Regions from separate parts of the Paenibacillus sp. NPDC058367 genome, predicted to be linked through region 2. Evidence: riboswitches for the same ligand, from Rfam matches in the RefSeq annotation. Region 2 holds a riboswitch; the other holds the start of a gene.
What was found. Region 2 has a riboswitch for cyclic di-GMP ahead of ACFWMP_RS09845 (glycosyl hydrolase). Riboswitches for the same ligand answer to the same signal wherever they lie in the genome.

Region 1 (3,784 bases), on a different contig from region 2:
CGAAGGTGCCGCGCTGTGCATCCTGACCGCTAAGTCGAATTGGCGTTCCATCCTTCAGGATGGTTGCGAAGGCGAGGGACTCAGCGAGTGCCCAGTCGACCTTTTCACCCTCATTCAGCGCGTCCTTGCGACGCTGCAGAATTCGCTCCAGTTTCGGATAGACTTGGAATCCATCAGGTACGCTCAGTAGCTCACGATTAATCTCTTGCAGACTGGAGATCGGTACGGCTGTAGTGCCTGCCGCTGAGCGATCTGTATGAAGAGGAATGAAGGCCTTTGGTTCTTTTTTCTTATGATTGCCTTCCTTCATACTATCGTACGCACGTTGCAATACGCCTTCTGTTTCAACGTGCATCTTTTGTACATCTTCAGCTGTAAGAATTTTTTCACGCTGTAGCCGCTCCGCATACACCTTGTAAACGGTTGGATGATTGCGTACCTTACCATACACGATAGGTTGTGTAGTTTCAGGATCATCCATTTCGTTATGTCCATGACGACGATAGCCGATGAGATCAATAACGAAATCCTTTTTGAATTGATTGCGATATGCACTAGCTAAACGAACGGCTGATATACAGGCCTCAGGATCATCAGCATTGACATGGATAATTGGAATTTCATATCCTTTGGCGATGTCACTCGCATAATGCGTTGAACGGGAGTCTTCGCTTTCTGTCGTAAAGCCGATCCGGTTATTAACAATGATATGGATCGTCCCGCCATTCTGATAACCTTGAAGTTTGCCAATATTAAGTGTTTCTGCAACAATCCCTTCACCTGGAAAAGCAGCATCGCCATGCATCAGTACCGCCATAGCTTTACTGGTATCAATCTTCGGCAATCCGGCTGTGCTCCGATCTTCTTGAGCAGCACGAGTGAAGCCTTCCACGACAGGATTGACGAATTCCAAGTGACTTGGGTTATTCGCTAGTGTTATTCTTGTGCGTACGGTTTCTCCTTCACGGACAGCGCGATCTGCACCCAGATGGTATTTCACATCACCCGTCCAGCCATAGTTAATGCCTGTAGAGCCTTCGGAAGGGAAAAGCTCCTTGTTCGGAGAATGATGAAACTCTGAAAATATAATGTCATAAGGTTTGCCCAAAATATGTGCAAGAACGTTGAGGCGACCACGATGCGCCATGCCCATCAGAATATGCTCTGCGCCGTCATGCGCAGCAGCGCGTACGATTTCATCCAGCATCGGTACGAGTGCGTCATTGCCTTCCAAGCTGAAACGCTTCTGACCCACAAAGGTTTTGTGAAGGAAGGTTTCAAATTGCTCTACTTGGATCAGGCGGTTTAGCAGCTCTTTACGTTCTGCATTATTTAAAGGCGCTGGTGAGCTTGTGGATTCTGCCTGTCTGTTCAACCATTTCAGTTCTTGTTCTTCATGCACATGCCCGAATTCATAGGCGATTGTCTTGGTGTAAGCCTGACGCATACGCTGAACTGCATCCCATCCGGTATGCACATCATTCGGCGCATTCTCCCAAATGAGCGTGGCAGGTAGTGCGAGCAGATCCTCACGAGTCAGCTCATAGGTTTCGAGTTCAAGATATTTAGCCATGGGATTGTGATCGCGCTCAAGCGGATCAATATCAGCGGCCATATGGCCATATATACGAATATTAGCGATTAGCTTGGAAGCTCTTACTGCCTTTCTAAGCCATTCGGTGTCTCCCGAAATGCGAGGCTGTGGAGCCGGTTCGCTATCCGGTGTTAGGGGTGGGGGACCCGAATTTGTAAAAAGCTCGCGATAATTATTCTCTACGGTGGAAGGATCTTTCACAAACTGTTCATATCTTTCTTGAATGTAGCCTAAATTGGGTCCGTAATACTTACTCCAAATGGATTCGTTATAGGGCTCTTTGGCTGCCATGAATACATCCTCCTTAACGGATGAACTCCATACGTGACATTTTGTGTCAACGCTTACTGGAGCTGTGATGATTGCGGTTTCATTTCTCATCTTATTGTGCTACTTTCCACACGTGTAATCAATTCATTCTTTCGTCCAATACGTTCGCAAAATGGTATGGGTTAGCTTGTTCTAATGAAAAGAACGCTGTTTCTTCTCATTACCCATTCCTAAGGCCCACTAAAATGATTCTAATATCCTTATTTTTAACTAATAGGGAAGGAAGTATCATTATATTGGCTTAATTAATTTTATGAATGGGACGAGTATCGTGTTAATAGGACAAGATATCGCACAAAAGCGCTTCTATTTTTTGTTTTTTAATGGAAAAACTAATCAGAAATCGACACACTTTTCCACTTTAGTATAGTATAATGTTATTGCAGTTAGCGATTTTCATATATTTCAAAGTAGATCCTTTCGTGTAAAGGGTCCAGTAAAAGGTAAACCTGCCGAAAGACAGGGGCACAAAGTCGCGGGTCTAAGGTAGAAATACTATGACAGCCGGATTGCCTGGGGACGTAAAATCTTAGGAGGAGATTTTTTGGACAAGTCCAACCAGGGAAGCAACAGAGAACAGCAGGTCATTGATCTAGACGTTGAGTGGGTACATTTATTATTAGCAGCTAAGAAGGCTGGCATAAAGGCAGATGAAATTCGTCGATTCTTTCATGAGAAGACTGTGCAAGCCGTGCAGTAATACATTTAGTGCGTTATATTTTGAAAAAGGGCCCAGCGATAACTCGCTGGGCCCTTTTTCAAAATATAAGAAAGTATACAAGATAAATAGTCCTTATATTTTACTAGAATATAAAACGCCTTCGCGGTCCATGTTAGGAGGGCGAGGGCGCTTATGTTTAATAGTATGAGTAGAAGAGGATCTTATCAGGTCAGGTGGAATATTAATCCTTCTGATCAAGGCGCCATTTCTGGTAGTCCAGAAACTCCTTGAATTCGCGTTTGCTTATGCCTGAGGCCATAGCTTCCTGCACCAATCGGAACCATTCCGAATCTAAAGGTGACTCCTCAGCATCATTAGGTTCTCCATAGAGCAAAGCGTGGATGGATACCTGAAGCGCATCGGCGATCTTTTCGATAAACTGGATTGAAGGATTGGATTGGATGTTTCTCTCCACATTGCTAAGATACGACTTAGCAACATCCGCTCTGTCCGCAAGCTCAGATAGGGACAATCCCTTTTCTAGGCGGAGATGCTGGATACGTTGGCCCATATTTTGTGACACTATGCTGACGCCCCTCCGTAATTTTTGTTATTAGTATAGCAAATATCATTAAATTCGACAAAGTTTATTGTAAAGAGAAGAGCAGCATCTACTTATCCGCTTTCCGGAATCAGGATCTGCTGCTCTTCGAGTATTATATTAAATTATTCTATTAATCTTAGTAATCTTTTTTAGCACCTTGTTTAGCTACGAAATCCCATGTCAGGGTTATGCTATCGCCTTGGAAAATATTTTGATCTTGGTTATTTTCCACAAATTCAAATTGGACGGAGAAGCTGTCATTGGTGCCGGCTTTAATACCAGATGCTTCGGTGAAGAGTTGATCCCAACCAGTATTTTTTACGAGATCCGGATGTTGAGATTTTAAATCAGCAAGCGTAGTTTGATAGACTACATCTTCAGGAGAAACGACGGTTCCTTTATCGTTATTTCTAAGGAATTTGACCTTAATGAATTGGGCTAAATCCAGGTAGTTGTCACCTTTAGCATCCGTAATTTGAGTGGAAGTGTTCAGAATAATAGATCCGATATCGAGCGAACCATCGTTTTTCAATTTGAAGGATTTGGTTACAGTATCACCTGGTTTTAGGTTTGGAATATTTACGATAACTGAAGG
Region 2 (3,784 bases):
GGATTCCTTTGCCACTTAGATTCACCAAATTACTCAGCAGTTGCTTGGCTTCTTCAGAAGCTGATGGATTGCTTGGTATAGCCGGAGGAAGAGCGGAAGAAACACTCATAGCCTTCGGAAGACCCTTAACCTCTCCCCAAGGCAGCAAGGAAAAAATAATAAACACCGGTAATATAGTAAACAACAATCTGTTTTGCTTATAATATTTACGCAAATAAATCCTCCTTTCGGTAGCTGTACTGCCTCCACAGGTGCTAAATAAACATACCTGTTATCGGACAATCGTCTTCTGACCTAATGAGGACTATAGCTTAGTAGCTCTGCAATAACGCAGAGCCACTAAGGATCGACCTTTAATTTTCATCAATCAGGAGACATCCGGAAGATAAAGTGCACTTGCTGGAACTGTCTCTTTAGCTTGACTAGCACTTTCCCACATCAAGCGGACTCTCGCATCGCCTTCATTTTCGTAATACTCCACCTTGATATCGTATAGCTGGCCAGCCTTCAGCGTTATATTACCCTTACGCTCAGTACCACTTTGCTTAGTCCAACTATCAATCACGGATTGCCCATTCACCCACACACGGATGCCATCATCTGAGGTAGTGTAAAATGTATATTGCTCATCATATAATGGCTTAATTTTACCTCTCCAACGTATGGAGAAACGATCAATCCCGAGGGCGGCATCCGGCGAGCCTTGCCGCCAATTGAAATCGATAATTGCATCAGTTCTAGTAAGAGCTGCTGTTCCCGATAGCTGTATGTTGTTGTAATATTCTCCTGCAAGCCCCTTCACAAGAGGAATTGCTGCCTCACCCTCTTCTTCGGGAGGTGCCGGCGCTGGTGCAGCGCTAGGTGTCGGTACCAGACTAGTATTTAATTTATCTCTAGTTAAGGTATAGTTGCTATTCATAAATGTTTTAATTGTATCTGCACTGTTATTCTCGTAAAGCATTTTTCCCCAGCTCATCATATACGTCCATTTACTTTGTGATTGCTGAAGCTTCTCCAGATTAGGCATTTCACCATTCTCCCCGATCGCAATCGGTTTGCCTGCGGCTAGACTCAACAAGCTGTCATAGTATTTTTGCTGGTAATCATTTTCGTATATATCTGCTGCCAGAATATCTACTTTATCAGCACCTGGATAAGTTAGCGCATAAGGATCTGACCAAACATTGGGAGCATTCGGACTCCATACCCATAACAAATTATTTAATTTATGAACGTTAACAAAACGGTCATACATAATATTCCAAAGTTTAGAAAAGTTATTTTTCTTCCCCCACCAGAACCAGTTCCCGTTCATTTCATGATAGGGTCTCCAAAGCACCGGAACATTGGCATCGCGCAAGCTTTTTAGGGAGACTGCCACCTTATCAAGTTCAGCGATCAGATTGTTATATTGCTTGGTACCCGGTGTAACGTAACTATCGAATTCATTCTGACTAAGTGTTTTTTTTACATTATCCCAGTCATAAGAGGTGCCCGGCAGGTTAGCATGAAAAGTCATAGCTACGATCCCGCCCGCTTTATTCCAGTTGATGGCGCTGTTCACCACATTTTGACGCTGCCAGGCCATCGTTCCTTCTGACTGACCGCTGATCGCGCCCAGTTCATAACCGTGAAGAGCGGCATATTGTCCGCTGGTTCCCTTCAGCATATTGTTAATTTCATCTGGACTTTCTAAATAGTCATGTTGACCAGCAATAATACCTTTTCCTGAGATCGAGTAAAAATAGTTAAGCAGCTTTACGGCTTCAGGTGAGGCTCCTGGGGTAACTGGCGTTCCAGAATTTGAAGCAGCTATGACAACAGACGGCGAAATTCCAACAGTAAGCGGAAGTGCAGTCAGAAACAAGACGAGTGACAGAAATGCGCCAAATAATCGATACGTACGGTAAGCTTTCAAAATAATCTCCCTTTCGGTAGCCAGGCTGCCACTCTTTCGAAGGCCCTATAGCTTTGCGTCCCTACCTTTCGATAGGTTTGCCTTTTCAATTTAAGAGAAATAATCTCTCTTACCGTAAGTATCGACGACAATTAATGATATATTTAGTGTTTTTATGACTTTTTTTGATAATTGAGTCAATTTACCTGTTTCAAGAAATTTTGGATTGGTTAAATAGATAGGTTAGACCTATGAAATGAATTGTTGTAGTTCTATATCATTCCAGTCTAAAGTAATACGAATGTTATCTTCTTCTACTAATTCAGAACCCGTCTGCACCTCTATAAACTCGACATCCGTCAAAGCAAGGATCGCGTGCTTCGTTCCTTCCGGTATACGTACCACGTCCCCAGCCTTCACATTATGTTTTTTCTCATTCAGCACAATACTTGCTTCGCCGCTGACGATTGTCCAAATTTCACTACGCTTGCGATGTAATTGATAGCTGATATTATTCCCCTCGGATATAAAAATCCGTTTGGTCAGCACTTCATTGCCTTCATCATATTTCACATAATCAATAACTTTGTAATGGCCCCAGCGGCGTTCCTCGTACATCGGTCTTTGTTCAAAGGTCTTCAGCACTTCTTTAATCCGTGGGCTCTCAGCTTTATGGGTAACTAGAATCCCATCCGGGCTAGCCGCAATGATCAGATCCTTCGCACCAATTACCGTAATCGGAATATCCAGCTCATTAATCAAGCAAGTCCCCTCAGAATCCGCCGTTACAAAACCTTTTCCTACATGCTTGCTGCTCATTTCCTCTGTCAGCGTATTCCACGTTCCAAGGTCCTTCCAGAATCCATCATACGGCTGCACCACAATATGTTCTTCTTTCTCCACCACTTCATAATCAAAGCTGATGGAAGACAATAGCTTATACTGCTTCTGCAATTCTTCATATCCTAAAGGCAACCCTTTACGCTGCAAAATATCTAACAAGTACCCTAAGCGGAAGGCAAACACTCCACAATTCCACAATGCATTTTGCTCGATGAGCTGTTCTGCTTGTATACGGTCTGGTTTCTCTTGAAAGTGACTCACCTTCATAAAACCATTTCCCCCCGCCTCTTCGGTGGTAGGAATAATATATCCGTATTTCTCTGAGGCATGTTCAGGAACAACACCCATTAGTGCCAGATTTGCTCCACTTTCCAGCATGGTCCCCTCAAGCATAGCTATGGTATCGAAAAAGGATGCTTCTACATAAGGGTCAACAGGCAATATTGCTACCGTCTCCGCTGGAGAAACACCTGCCACTGAATAAAGATAGGTAGCTGTTAAGGCGATAGCCGGAAAAGTATCCCGACGCTCCGGTTCAACGATAATCGGCACATGACTTCCCAGTTGGCTTTGTATCATTTCTACTTGGCCGCGGCCGGTGGCCAGATAAGATGATTCTGCCATCCCCGCTTCCTCCAGCTGTCTCCAGACACGTTGTACCATGGATTCTGGTTCACCTTGAGGGCTTTCAAGTACCTTTAGAAATTGCTTTGAACGTGAGTCGTTGGACAACGGCCATAACCGTTTACCTGAACCGCCTGATAGAAGTACCATTTTCATAGAATGAACCCTCCTTGAATTATGGAAATCGAGCATATTTGAATTGTTATCAAAACGTCTGGCTTCCGTTTGGTGGTAGCTAGAATGGATTGTATTAAAAGCTATATCTTTGTTAGGTAGAAACCACTCCAAGGGATTTTGGACTTCCGATCGCTGTTATCCTCAGATTTCCTGATTGAACCGCTTCTCGCGGTAGAAATCCGAGGATAAAGGCGAACACTCCGTTTCTACAGTTCCAAATTCCCTTTCCGTTCTTAACCTAAC

Region 1: another riboswitch for cyclic di-GMP. It lies ahead of ACFWMP_RS24440 (anti-repressor SinI family protein); the one in region 2 lies ahead of ACFWMP_RS09845 (glycosyl hydrolase).

What each region holds. Positions count from the first base shown of each region.
Region 1 is NZ_JBHXIZ010000005.1:257,219-261,002, forward strand. It holds gene ACFWMP_RS24435 (2-oxoglutarate dehydrogenase E1 component) at 1-1,885, opposite strand, end outside; cyclic di-GMP riboswitch class I at 2,357-2,441, shown strand; gene ACFWMP_RS24440 (anti-repressor SinI family protein) at 2,469-2,624, shown strand; gene ACFWMP_RS24445 (helix-turn-helix domain-containing protein) at 2,827-3,156, opposite strand; gene ACFWMP_RS24450 (TasA family protein) at 3,326-3,784, opposite strand, start outside.
Region 2 is NZ_JBHXIZ010000001.1:2,250,730-2,254,513, forward strand. It holds gene ACFWMP_RS09840 (glycosyl hydrolase) at 1-214, opposite strand, end outside; gene ACFWMP_RS09845 (glycosyl hydrolase) at 368-1,918, opposite strand; cyclic di-GMP riboswitch class I at 1,931-2,010, opposite strand; gene ACFWMP_RS09850 (sugar phosphate nucleotidyltransferase) at 2,147-3,520, opposite strand.